DNA from 3 places in the Solibacillus sp. iso_87 genome. Region 3 is predicted to be linked to each of the others. Evidence: riboswitches for the same ligand, from Rfam matches in the RefSeq annotation. Region 3 holds a riboswitch; each other region holds the start of a gene.
What was found. A riboswitch is a leader RNA that binds a small molecule or an ion and turns the genes downstream of it on or off. The one in region 3 is predicted to bind lysine.

Region 1: linked by a shared signal. The riboswitch ahead of AC0VXV_RS01465 (amino acid permease) and the one ahead of AC0VXV_RS13995 (aspartate kinase) in region 3 are both predicted to bind lysine.
Region 2: linked by a shared signal. The riboswitch ahead of AC0VXV_RS09830 (transporter substrate-binding domain-containing protein) and the one ahead of AC0VXV_RS13995 (aspartate kinase) in region 3 are both predicted to bind lysine.

The regions. Positions count from the first base shown of each region.
Region 1 is NZ_CM149656.1:283,876-288,102, forward strand. Features, by position in the region: gene AC0VXV_RS01450 (nitric oxide synthase oxygenase) at 1-19, shown strand, start outside; gene AC0VXV_RS01455 (restriction endonuclease) at 173-727, opposite strand; gene AC0VXV_RS01460 (CynX/NimT family MFS transporter) at 789-1,988, opposite strand; lysine riboswitch at 2,131-2,311, shown strand; gene AC0VXV_RS01465 (amino acid permease) at 2,406-3,863, shown strand; gene AC0VXV_RS01470 (RNA 2'-phosphotransferase) at 4,091-4,227, shown strand, end outside.
Region 2 is NZ_CM149656.1:1,969,716-1,973,942, reverse strand. Features, by position in the region: gene AC0VXV_RS09840 (2-oxoglutarate dehydrogenase E1 component) at 1-445, shown strand, start outside; gene odhB (2-oxoglutarate dehydrogenase complex dihydrolipoyllysine-residue succinyltransferase) at 539-1,801, shown strand; lysine riboswitch at 2,189-2,376, shown strand; gene AC0VXV_RS09830 (transporter substrate-binding domain-containing protein) at 2,491-3,327, shown strand; gene AC0VXV_RS09825 (amino acid ABC transporter permease) at 3,448-4,194, shown strand; gene AC0VXV_RS09820 (amino acid ABC transporter ATP-binding protein) at 4,196-4,227, shown strand, end outside.
Region 3 is NZ_CM149656.1:2,731,937-2,736,163, reverse strand. Features, by position in the region: gene trxA (thioredoxin) at 1-10, shown strand, start outside; gene uvrC (excinuclease ABC subunit UvrC) at 146-1,936, shown strand; lysine riboswitch at 1,969-2,147, shown strand; gene AC0VXV_RS13995 (aspartate kinase) at 2,236-3,468, shown strand; gene AC0VXV_RS13990 (YslB family protein) at 3,565-3,981, opposite strand.

The sequences.
Region 1 (4,227 bases), 1.5 Mb from region 3:
GGCCAACTCCTGCCTCTAGGCAGAAGGCCAACTACCCGTAAAAGCCCGATTGGTTCAACTAACAATCAGTGGGGGATGAAGAAACCCCCACTGATTGAAGTTTCACTCTATCAGCAACAGCCATATTAAAAATAGGTGTGCAGGAAGCGAAAGCCTCTGCACACCTATTTCTTTACCTTTTATTTAAGATAATTTGAATCAATTCATCGCGATCAATTAAATAAACGTCATTGATGTCGGCAAGTTTTTCAGCTTGGCGTGTAAAATGACTGTTTGTGACAACCCATGCTTCTGTTGCCTCATACATCTTCACTGCACCGATAATTTCCTGCACCGCTTTTACACCAACCGTACCGGAATAACGTTTTGCCTGGACTGCAATAATATCTTTTCCGTCCTTTAAAATAAGGTCGGCACCGTAGTCACCGCTCGTTGCGGTATAGCTCACTTTAAAACCGCGTCGTTTAAATAACTCGCCTAAAAACCTCTCGAAATCCTCACCGGTCATTTTATCGACTTCGCGAATGCCGGATTTCCGTAACTTTCTCGTCTTCAGCGATTTCAGCCAAATTTTAAACGCGATATATAGTACGAAATAAGTGACAATTCCAATACCAATGCCTTCAGCTGTTCGCGTTACATAAAAACCAAATGCACCAGCTGATGCGATGAAAAATAGCGGTATGACAGGCAGGCGTTTTTTATTTCGTCTTCTCTTTTTACGCAACAGTTCTATACTCCTTTTATTTACTACCGTTATTATATCATAAAAGGGTACATACGTTTGGTTATATCGTACGATTGTTGGCGCTCATAAATGAAGCGAAAAATAACAGAACAGAAATTAGAATAAACAGCACAATCGGGATTGACCAGCTGTCCGTCAAGTCATGAACATAGCCGAACAGAACCGGTCCGATTGCAGCAACGAAATAACCGATGGACTGTGCGAAGCCGGAAAGTTCAGCCGCATCATATGCTGTCTTTGTACGCAATGAAAACAGCATCAGCACTAAACCAAACGAAGCCCCGCCTGCAAAGCCTAATAAAATCATCCATACGACTGCAAGGCTTGTCCATTCCATCAAGACTCCAGTAAAACCGACTAAGTAACATATCGTAAAGAAAACGACGACCGGACGTTGTGAAGCGATTTTCCCTGCGATAATCGGGATAATAAATGTCATCGGAATTTGCGAAAACTGCATAACGGATACCATCCATCCGGAAGCTGTAGCATCCAGGCCTTGACTGATGAAAATCTCCGGTATCCAAGCAGACGAACAGTAAAATATAAACGATTGAAAGCCCATTGCTCCAGCGACTGCCCAGGCAAGCGGTGATTTCCACATTTGCGTTTTCTTTGTCTGTGAAGAGGGCATATGTAATTCGACTTTTTCCTGGCGCAAAATCGGCAGCCAAATTAGTAATGTAAGAATACCTAAAATAATCGTAATACCAGCTGCGATTTGCCAGCCTGCGCTTGCAGCAATAGGATAACTGAAGCCCGCAGCAAGTCCGGAAGAAATGTTCATCGATACGGAATAAATCCCTGTTAATAAGCCGATATGTAAAGGGAATTTCCATTTAAAAAAACTAGGGATAAGGACATTACCAAATGCAATTGCGACGCCGATTAATATTGTTCCTAAAACGAGTAAAGACGTTGCCCCGAGTGAACGCAGTAAAATCCCTGCACATAGCAAAATGACGGAATAAAATAATGTCCATTCCATCCCAAACTTACGGGCAATACGTGGTGCAAATGGTGAAACGACCGCAAAGGCAATTAAAGGGATAGTCGTTAAGAAGCCTGCAAGAAAGTTTGATATTCCAAGGTCGTCACGAATAAATGAAATAATTGGACCGATTAACGTAATCGGAGTACGTAATGTTGTCGCAAATAAAAATACGGCAACCATAAAATAAATGAGTGTTCGGTTGGATAGTATTTTTTTGCTATTTTGATTTAATTGTTCTGTGTCCATTTTAATTCTCCTTTTGACTAGTAATATATGTTTAATTAGTTTGAATACTCTTAAAAAACAGAATAAAGGTGAAGCCATTGCTATCAAAAAAATGTTATGTTAGACTCTTAATCAATTAAATAAAACATTACCTCATGTAGATGTATGAGGTAGAGGTCGCAATCATTAAGACTAGTATAGCTGAGATTAAGAAGAATTGGTGAAGCTTTATGAAAGGAATGGTTGCCGAAGTATTATTTTTCTTCTTGAAAATAATGCTGGGGCTGTTTTCGATAAGGAACAGAACTGTCACATGTGTGAGCATGTGTTGAGCTATCTTTCAAGTTTGATGAGGTGTAAATATAACCATCACAAAAACTTGTGGTGGTTTTTCTTTTACACGGTCATTAAACAAAACAAAAAGGGAGTTTTATATTCATGAGTGAGATTAAAATAGATCAGCTCGATAATAAAAACGAGCTGAAAAGAGGATTGAAAAGTCGCCATGTAACGATGATTTCGCTTGGTGGAACAATCGGTACAGGTTTATTTTTAGCATCAGGTGGTGCGATTGCACAGGCAGGTCCTGGTGGTGCATTGCTGGCATATGCACTGATCGGCGTTATGGTGTATTTCTTAATGACATCATTAGGGGAAATGGCTGCCTATATGCCAACATCCGGTTCGTTTAGTACGTATGCAACAAAATTTGTGGATCCGGCTTTAGGCTTTGCGCTTGGCTGGAACTATTGGTACAACTGGGCAATTACGATTGCAGCAGAAATTGCGGCTGTTTCGTTAATTATGAAATACTGGTTCCCGGACAGTTCTTCAATTTTATGGACAATTTTATTTATCGTAGTCGTTTTATCATTTAACTTAGCATCTGTAAAAGCTTTCGGTGAAGCGGAATACTGGTTTGCGATGATTAAAGTCGCAACAGTAATCGTCTTCATCATTGTCAGCTTCTTAATGATTTTTGGAATTTTAGGAGGGAACGATCCGGTCGGCTTTACAAACTTCTTTAAAGACGACGCACCGTTTAATGGCGGTTTCCTGGCATTGTTCGGTATTTTCCTTGCAGCAGGTTTCTCATTCCAAGGTACGGAAATGCTTGGGGTAACGGCAGGGGAAACAGATGACCCGGGCAAAAACATTCCAAAAGCTGTACGTTCCGTATTCTGGCGTATTTTACTGTTTTACATTTTCGCAATCGGTGCAATCGGGTTGCTTATACCGTATACAGATTCACGTCTCTTATCAGAAGATATTGCGACAAGCCCGTTTACTTTAGTATTTGAAAACCTAGGTGTGGCATTTGCGGCATCTGTTATGAACGCGATCATTTTAACGGCGATGTTATCTGCAGGGAACTCAGGGTTATATGCAGCAAGTCGTATGCTTTATCAGTTAGCGGTAGACGGAAAAGCACCGAAACTGTTCATGAAAGTAACAAAGCGCGGTATTCCAACGTATGCACTCTTAGCTACATTGGCAGTCGGTTCATTAGCATTCCTTGCATCGTTTTTCGGTGACGGTGTTGTCTACATTTGGTTATTAAATGCTTCCGGTATGTCTGGCTTCATCGCTTGGCTTGGTATTGCAATCAGTCATTACCGATTCCGTCGTGCATATGTTGCACAAGGACATTCATTGAGCGATTTACCATATGTATCAAAATTCTTCCCGTTCGGTCCGTTATTTGCATTTGCCCTATGTATGATTGTCGTGCTAGGTCAAAACTATATGGCCTTCATGGGTGGGACAATTGACTGGTACGGTGTTGTCGTTTCATATATCGGCTTACCATTGTTTGCCGCTTTATGGTTTGGCTACAAATTTAAACACAAAACGAAAATCGTTCCTTTAAAGGACTGCGATTTATCGAATAATTAATTTCTGAAACGCAATGTGAGCTTCCAGGCTTTCATTGCGTTTTTTTGTTTATGAGGATTATTTGTGCAGAAGTGAGGAATAAGTTAGAGTGATTGAGGATTATGCTAGACTGTTTGAGGATAATCTGTACAAAAGTGAGGAATAATTTCCTCGAGTATGATGGCTGCAAGAGTGGTATTATAGAAGAAACAAAATTGAGTAACACTGAAGAATAAGGAAGTGAAAACATGCCTATTTCAAAAGGTTTCTATAAAAAAGTATATCCGTGGTTAATAGGGGAAGATAGCAAAGATGTGTTGTATCGACCGTTTCTTACAAAGGGGAATCCGTATAAATCCCGTATTTTCCTAGTAAGTTCACATGC
Region 2 (4,227 bases), 760 kb from region 3:
TGCTGCAGCTACTGCTGAACAACTTGCAACTGGTCGCTTCCAGGAAGTAATCGAGCAAGAAGGTTTAGGCAAAAACACAGAAGCGGTTGAAAAAGTAGTACTTGGTACAGGTAAAGTAATGATCGATCTAGCGGAACGCGTGAAAGACGGCGAAGGGCTTGATCACTTACACATTATTCGTGTTGAACAAATTTATCCATTCCCTGCGCAACAAGTGAAAGATATTATCGCTCGTTTCCCGAATGTTAAAGAAATCGTTTGGGTACAGGAAGAACCGAAAAACCAAGGTTCATGGACATATGTTCTTGAAACATTATATGATATCGCAGAAGGCAAAAAAGTACGCTATGTAGGACGTCCTGCAATGAGCTCAACTTCTGAAGGCGATGGCGATTCACATAAAGCAGCGCAAGCTAAATTAGTGAACGAAGCACTTGAAAAGTAATAAATGATTTGTTTAAAAAGAGCTGCTTCTATTTAAAATAGAAGTGGCTTGCTATACAATGAATGTGTAGCGTAATTAAAGGAGGATATGAACGTGGCTGAAATTAAAGTCCCTGAATTAGCAGAATCAATTACTGAAGGTACAATTGCCCAGTGGGTGAAAAAAGTTGGAGATCGCGTAGAAAAAGGCGAATTCATCGTTGAGTTAGAAACTGATAAAGTTAATGCTGAAATCATCTCTGAAGAAGCAGGCGTTTTAAAACAAATTTTAGCTGAAGAAGGCGATACTGTTTTAGTAGGACAAGTAATCGCAGTAGTTGAAGCTGGCGAAGGCGCAGCACCTGCACCAGCTGCTAAAGAAGAAGCTCCAGCAGCAGCTCCGGCTCCAGCAAAAGAAGAAGCCCCTAAAGCAGCAGCACCTGCACCAGTTGCAGCTGAAGAAACTTCAGGTGAGCGTGTGATCGCTTCACCGGCTGCTCGTAAATTAGCTCGTGAAAAAGGCATTGACTTAGCAGCGATTTCACCTGTTGACCCACAAGGTCGCGTACGTGTACAAGACGTTGCAGCACATGGTACAGCACCAGCGGCTCCAGCAGCACAAGCTGCTCAAGCTCCAGCAGGTAATGGTCCAATGATCTTTACGCCAGCAGCTGATACAGACCGTGTAACAGTAGAAAAAATGAGCCGTCGTCGTCAAACAATTGCAAAACGTTTATTAGAAGTAAAACAATCAACTGCAATGTTAACTACTTTCAACGAAATTGATATGACGAACATTATGGCATTACGTAAACGTAAACAAGATGAGTTCGTGAAAGCTAACGATATTAAATTAGGCTTCATGTCATTCTTCACAAAAGCTGTAGTAGCAGCATTAAAGAAATATCCATATGTAAATGCACAAATTAACGGTGATGAAATTCACTTAAACAACTTCTTCGATATCGGTATTGCTGTATCAACTGAAGAAGGTTTAGTAGTACCAGTTGTTCGTGATGCAAATGCGAAAAACTTTGCTGAAATCGAGAAAAACATTGCAGAATTAGCTGGTAAAGCACGCGACAAAAAATTAGGCTTAAACGACATGGCTGGCGGATCATTCACAATCACTAACGGTGGTGTATTCGGTTCATTAATGTCAACACCAATTATGAACGGTACTCAAGCTGGTATTTTAGGTATGCACTCAATCGTAAACCGTCCAATAGCTGTTAATGGTGAAGTTCAAATTCGTCCAATGATGTATGTAGCATTATCTTACGACCACCGTATTATCGATGGTAAAGATTCTGTTGGCTTCTTAAAAACAGTTAAAGAAATGATCGAAAACCCAGAAGATTTATTATTAAATTCTTAATAGTATTTATTCTACTAATGCGCGATACTTTATGTATTGCGCATTAGCTTTTTTTTTAGGAAACTATAGAATATCACATTGTAGATAACGTAAAAATAAAGTTTTATCCACGTCTAGGCTAAAGCACCAACTCCTTGCACCATTAGGTCCCTCCGTGCAAAAGTGGTGGAGCGTTTACTTTTGCGTCGGGCCCTCCAATGTCTGAGGCTCACACGATGTGAGTCATTGGGGGCATGCCACATGGATGTGGCGTTTTGCCCACTCGGAGTTGAACGGGCGCTTTAGCGCTTTTGTTCTTACAGTTAAATTTCAGAAAAATGAGTGTTGACGGAAATGTCACAATAATGTAATATAAACATATCAATTTCATATTAAAACCTCACACTCTTGTGAGGTAGAGGCGCGATACTTAACAGTTTTATATGGAGCCATGAGCTGGCTGTGAAATATAAGAGAAGGAAATATCGCCGAAGTGTTGTAAACGCTCAATTTTACAATGCTGGGTCTGCAGTGAATAATTGCAGAACTGTCTCAATCATCTATATCCCTGATGGTTGAGTTGTGCTATCTCAAAATGGGAACTGTAGAGGATTCGGGCTAATTATAATTTAAACGACCTAAAGTTCTTCTTTTAGGTCGTTTTTTGCATATATAACGCCCGATATTTAACAAATAAGGAGAGAATTTCTATGAAAAAGAAACTATTAATTTTACTGACTGCCATGACAATGCTATTGCTAGCAGCATGTGGTTCAAGCGATGAAGGTACTACAAGCGGTTCTGATTCAGACAAAAAAGTGATTAAAATCGGTATGGAAGCAGCGTATGCACCTTTTAACTGGTCACAAAAAGATGATGCCAATGGCGGAGTTCAAATTGCAGGTTCAAAGGAATATGCAGCAGGCTATGATGTTGAAATCGCGAAGAAAATTGCTGAAGGTCTGGACATGGAATTACAAATTGTTAAAACAGACTGGGATGGCTTAATTCCATCTTTACAATCAGGTGCCATTGATCTCGTTATTGCTGGTATGTCACCAATGCCTGAACGTAAGGAAGTAATTGATTTCACAGAGAACTATTACACAAGTGACTATGTCATTGTTGTAAAAGAAGACGGCCCATATGCAAATGCAACTTCATTATCTGACTTTGCAGGTGCAAAAATTACAGGTCAGCAAGCGACAACACACTATGATGTAATCGATCAAATCGAAGGTGTTCAAAAACAAGTAGCGGCAACTGATTTTGGTGCAATGCGCGTGCAATTACAGTCAGGCGCAATTGATGGATATGTTTCAGAACGTCCGGAAGGTATCTCTGCTGAGATGGCTTTGAATAATATTAAATATATTGTACCTGAGCCAAACTTCGAAGCTGACGAAGCGTCAACAGCTGTAGCAGTAGGTTTGAAAAAGGGTTCAGATTTACGTGAACAAATTAACAAAGTTTTAGCTGAAATTTCGGAAGAAGAGCGTCAACAATTAATGGAAGACGCAATTGCAAATCAACCTGCAGCACAATAATCGTGTAGCATCAACAGTTTTAATGAGGTTGTCTTGCCGGCAAACGGAAGACAACCTTTTTCTATTAAAATTATGGTTTCATACATAAATAGTAGAAACAAAGAAATGGAGGACAAGGCGATGGCATTTTTAGAATCATCATGGAACTTGTTTACGGACAACTGGGATTTATTTGTACGCGGAGCTTGGACTGCACTTCTCCTGGCAATAATCGGGACAATTTGTGGAACACTAATCGGATTTTTCATCGGAATTATGCACACAATTCCACAACGTAAAAAAAATATTAAATCAGCAATTCTGAAAGTCATTAATTTTATTTTAACGGCTTATGTGGAAATTTTCAGAGGCACGCCAATGATGGTACAGGCGATGGTCGTATTTTACGGTCTTGTCTATTTAGGAATCGATATTGATCGCTTTTTAGCAGCCTCCATCGTAATTAGTTTAAACACAGGAGCCTACATGGCCGAGTATGTGCGTGGAGGTATCGTATCGATTGATAAAGGCCAATTTGAGGCAGCACAAGCGATTGGAATGAATCACCTGCAAACAATGATCCATATTGTTCTGCCGCAAGTAGCACGCAATATTTTACCTGCTACAGGGAATCAGTTCGTTATGAATATTAAAGATTCATCTGTATTAAGTGTTATTTCGGTAGTGGAACTGTTCTTTACTGCGAATTCGATTGCGGGCAGTAACTATAAATATATTGAAGCGTTCTTTATTGCGACGGTATTATACTTTATTATGACATTTACTGTAACGCGCTTCTTACTGTTGTTCGAGAAAAAGATGGACGGACCGTCTTCATATAAAGTGGAGCTCATTACAGGCAACAAGCTAGATAAGGATGGTGAATAAAATGACAGTTGTAATTGATATTAACCATTTAAA
Region 3 (4,227 bases):
CAACAAATAATTAAACCTTTGACCATTCAAACGCCGAGGCGTTATTGATATGTCAAAAAGCCGTATGCCGTATAAGGTGTACGGCTTTTTTCTTATACCCCAATCAGTTAAAATAAAAGAAAGGACATATTAAACAGGTGAGAAGATGAATGCAATCATTAAAGCAAAACTAGAAATACTACCGGATGAATCAGGTTGCTATATTATGAAAGACCGTCAAGGCACGATTATATACGTTGGTAAGGCTAAAGTATTGAAAAATCGAGTGCGCTCCTACTTTACGGGAAGTCATGACGGTAAAACTGCGAGACTAGTCAGTGAGATCGAAGACTTCGAGTATATTGTGACTTCAAGTGATTTGGAAGCTCTTATACTGGAGCTGAATCTAATTAAGCTGCATGACCCGAAATATAATGTGAAACTAACGGATGATAAAACGTACCCTTATATAAAAATCACGAATGAACGATACCCTCGTATTATTACAACAAGAAAAGTGAAGAAGGATAAAGCAAAATATTTCGGTCCTTATCCGAATGCCTATGCAGCTAACGAAACACGGAAATTACTGGACCGTTTGTATCCGCTTCGTAAATGTACACACCTGCCTAACCAGGTATGTCTGTACTATCACTTAGGTCAATGTTTGGCACCGTGTGTGAAGGATATTGAAAAACAAGTATATGACGAAATGATTGATGAGATTTCGAAGTTTTTAAACGGGGGCGTCGAAGAAATTCAACAAAACCTTCAGCAAAAAATGATGGATGCTGCCGAAAATCTGGAGTTTGAGCGGGCAAAGGAATTCCGGGATTTGATTGCCCATATTGATCAGATTATGGAAAAGCAAAAAATCGTTACGGATGATTTGAGCAACAGGGATGTATTTGGCTATGCAGTTGAAAAAGGCTGGATGTGTGTCCAGGTGTTTTTCGTGCGTCAAGGCAAACTCATTGAGCGGGATGTCTCGATTTTCCCGATTTATAATGAGCCGGAAGAGGAATTTTTAACATTCGTAGGCCGTTTTTACGAACAGCCGCATCATCTATTGCCAAAAGAAATCTTTGTACCGAAGTCGATTAACGAAACCATTTTACAAAAGCTGTTGGATGTGAAGGTACTGACACCGAAGCGCGGTTCCAAAAAAGAGCTTGTTGATCTAGCAATGAAAAATGCGGAAATCGCCATTCATGAGAAGTTCCAGTTGATTGAACGTCAAGAAGAGCGGACAGTCGGGGCTTGTGAAGCACTTGCTGAAGCGATGCAAATTCCATTGCCGCTAAGAATCGAAGCATTTGATAACAGTCATATGCATGGTGCGGATCCGGTTTCGGCGATGGTAGTTTTTATAGACGGAAAGCCTGCGAAAAAGGAATACCGGAAATATAAAACAAGGGAAGCGGCCAAACATGATGACTATGGTGCGATGCAGGAAGTGATTCGACGCCGTTACACACGTGTACTGCGGGAAAATCTGCCATTGCCTGATCTGATTCTTATCGACGGAGGAAAAGGACAAATGGAAGTCGCACGTGAAGTAATTGAAGACGAACTTGGGTTAGTCATTCCGATAGCAGGATTGGCTAAGGACGAAAAGCACAATACGTCCCAGCTTTTATTTGGTACGCCTCCGGAAGTTGTCCCGTTAAAGCGTACAAGTGACGGTTTCTATTTATTGCAGCGCATCCAAGATGAGGTACACCGATTTGCGATCACGTTTTTACGTCAGCAGCATCAGACGAATGCCATCACTTCTGTTCTTGATGGGATTGAAGGTGTAGGTCCGAAGCGGAAGCAGCAACTCATGAAGCATTTTGGATCCGTGAAAAAAATCCGCGAGGCAAGCGAGTTGCAGCTGCAGGAATCCGGAGTGCCGGCAAAATTGGCGGAAGTCATCTATCGTCATTTTCATGAAGCACCATTGAATAAAGAGTAATTTTATGCTAATATATAAGATAATTCAATATTTACTAAGATAGAGGCGCAGTATTCAACAGTACATTGCTCGAGGAAGAACAATTCCATTGACAGCAATCGAAAGGGGATCCTGCCGAAGTGAAGTGCGTATTGTTCGCGCAGTTTGCTGGTTTTGCATTTAAGAAATGTAAAACTGTCAGAGCTTTATGTTCTGGAGGGCTATCCTGAAAAACTTATAACTATTATTTGTATTGACGGCGGCTTTCCATGAACATGGAAAGTCGTCTTTTTTGTTTTCGAATTAAAGGAGGGAATAGAATGGAGACAGTTGTTGTAAAGTTTGGCGGACCGGCATTGACTACACCGGAAAAAATAGTACACATCGCTAAAAAGGTGATAAAAGAGCAAGGGCGTGGCATAAACTTAGTCGTTGTCGTTTCTTCAATACCCGCTATACGACGAGAATTGAGACAATATGCTGCTGAAATCACGGATGAGCCGTCGAAACGGGAAATGGATGCACTCGCCTCATCAGCGACACAAATAACTAGTGCAATGCTTGCAATGGCAATTCAGGAACATGGAGGGAAAGCTGTGTCGCTTGCTGGATGGCAATCAGGTATCCATACAAATCAAAAACATGGCAATGCACGGATTGATCATGTCAATAGTAAACGAATTCAGGAACATTTGGCATTAGGTGAAATCGTCGTAGTAGCAGGTTTTCAAGGAGTTACGGGGACAGACGATATTTCAACATTCGGCAAAGGGGGTTCTGAAACTTCAGCTGTTGCACTGGCGGTTGCCCTCGAAGCAGAGCGTGTCGAGATTTTTTCATCAGTTGAAGGGATTTTTACGGCAGACCCAGAAATTGTAAAAGGATCCAGGAAACTACCGGAAGTTTCTTATGATGAGATGTTGGAATTTGCAAATTTAGGGGCTAAAATTTTGCACCCACGTTCGGTTGAACTTGCCAAAAAATACAATATACCGCTAATTGTACGCTCTTTCGTACAGGATGTGGAAGGCACTTTTATTAAAGGGGATGTAGACATGGAGAAAAACTTACTTGTACGCGCGGTAGCCTACGAATCGGATATTATCCGTTTGACGATCGGCTATGATTCTTATGAAACCGCGTCATTGGCAGAAGTGTTTAGTGTTTTAGCAGAAAATGATATCAATGTGGATATTATTGTTCAAGCAGTCATTGATGGCGTGAAGCCGACCATTTCCTTTACAATTTCCAAAGATGAGTTTGCGGAAGCTTTACGGGTACTGGAAACTAGTAAACTGTCACTTGGATTTAGTTTTGCAGATTTTGAAGTAGGTTTAGCGAAAGTATCTATTATCGGTTCTGCGATGGCATCCAATCCGGGGGTGGCGGCTCGCATGTTTGCACGCTTAGGACGCGAACATATCCCTGTAAAAATGGTCAGCACTTCGGAAATTAAAGTGTCTGTCGTTGTACCACAGGAAGAAATGGTTCGTGCTGCGAATGTGCTGCATGAGGAATTCAATTTGGCGATGAAAGAAGTAACCGCTTCTTAAAGTAATAGCTGGAAATGAGCTTAAGGAGCTTATTTCCAGCTTTTTTATTGAGTAAACCTGATGCTTCAGCAATAGACAATTATTATAAGTTGAAGGCTAAATTTTCTCTTTTAAATCCCATTTTAACGTAAATTTTACGACATGTTTGTCATTATCTTTTTCCTCATAGCATTCCGTCAAATAGCCTAGCTGCTTTTGTTTCTGCTCTGCTAAAAAGCCAGCTTCAAGACGGAAGCAACGTTGTACAATATTGAGTGGCAATTCCTCTGTTGTCGAAAGTATGTAATGAAGTTCGTCCTTCGTTTCTTTTTCCAGAACTAACTGGCCCCAGCCAGCTTCCATAAAAAAGGAAGGTAGTTCATCCATTGAAAATAATGGGAACTTTCTTGCAATTTCTTTCCCTGCCCAATATAAAACATCTTCTTCATGCTTACCTAGAATAGAAGGAAGAAGATGGTCACGAATGATTTCGTAGCCAAAAGTTGGAATCGTTTTCATTTTGTACCCTTCCATATAAAAAACCTCTTTCATAAATTTTCTTATAATTTTCATTCTTTCATGAAGAATTGAGTTATAAGCAGAAAAAACGGTTCTCAAAACAGCGTAAAACCGTCTTTAAAATGATTATAAAATATCCTGCGTTGCCTTGACGCTAGTATCTGTTGAGAGTACAATGGACATGTCATAATATTGTACCATGATGAAATGCGCAGTCAACATCCCAACTTTTACAATTTTGAGGCGTTGCGCATGTGTATT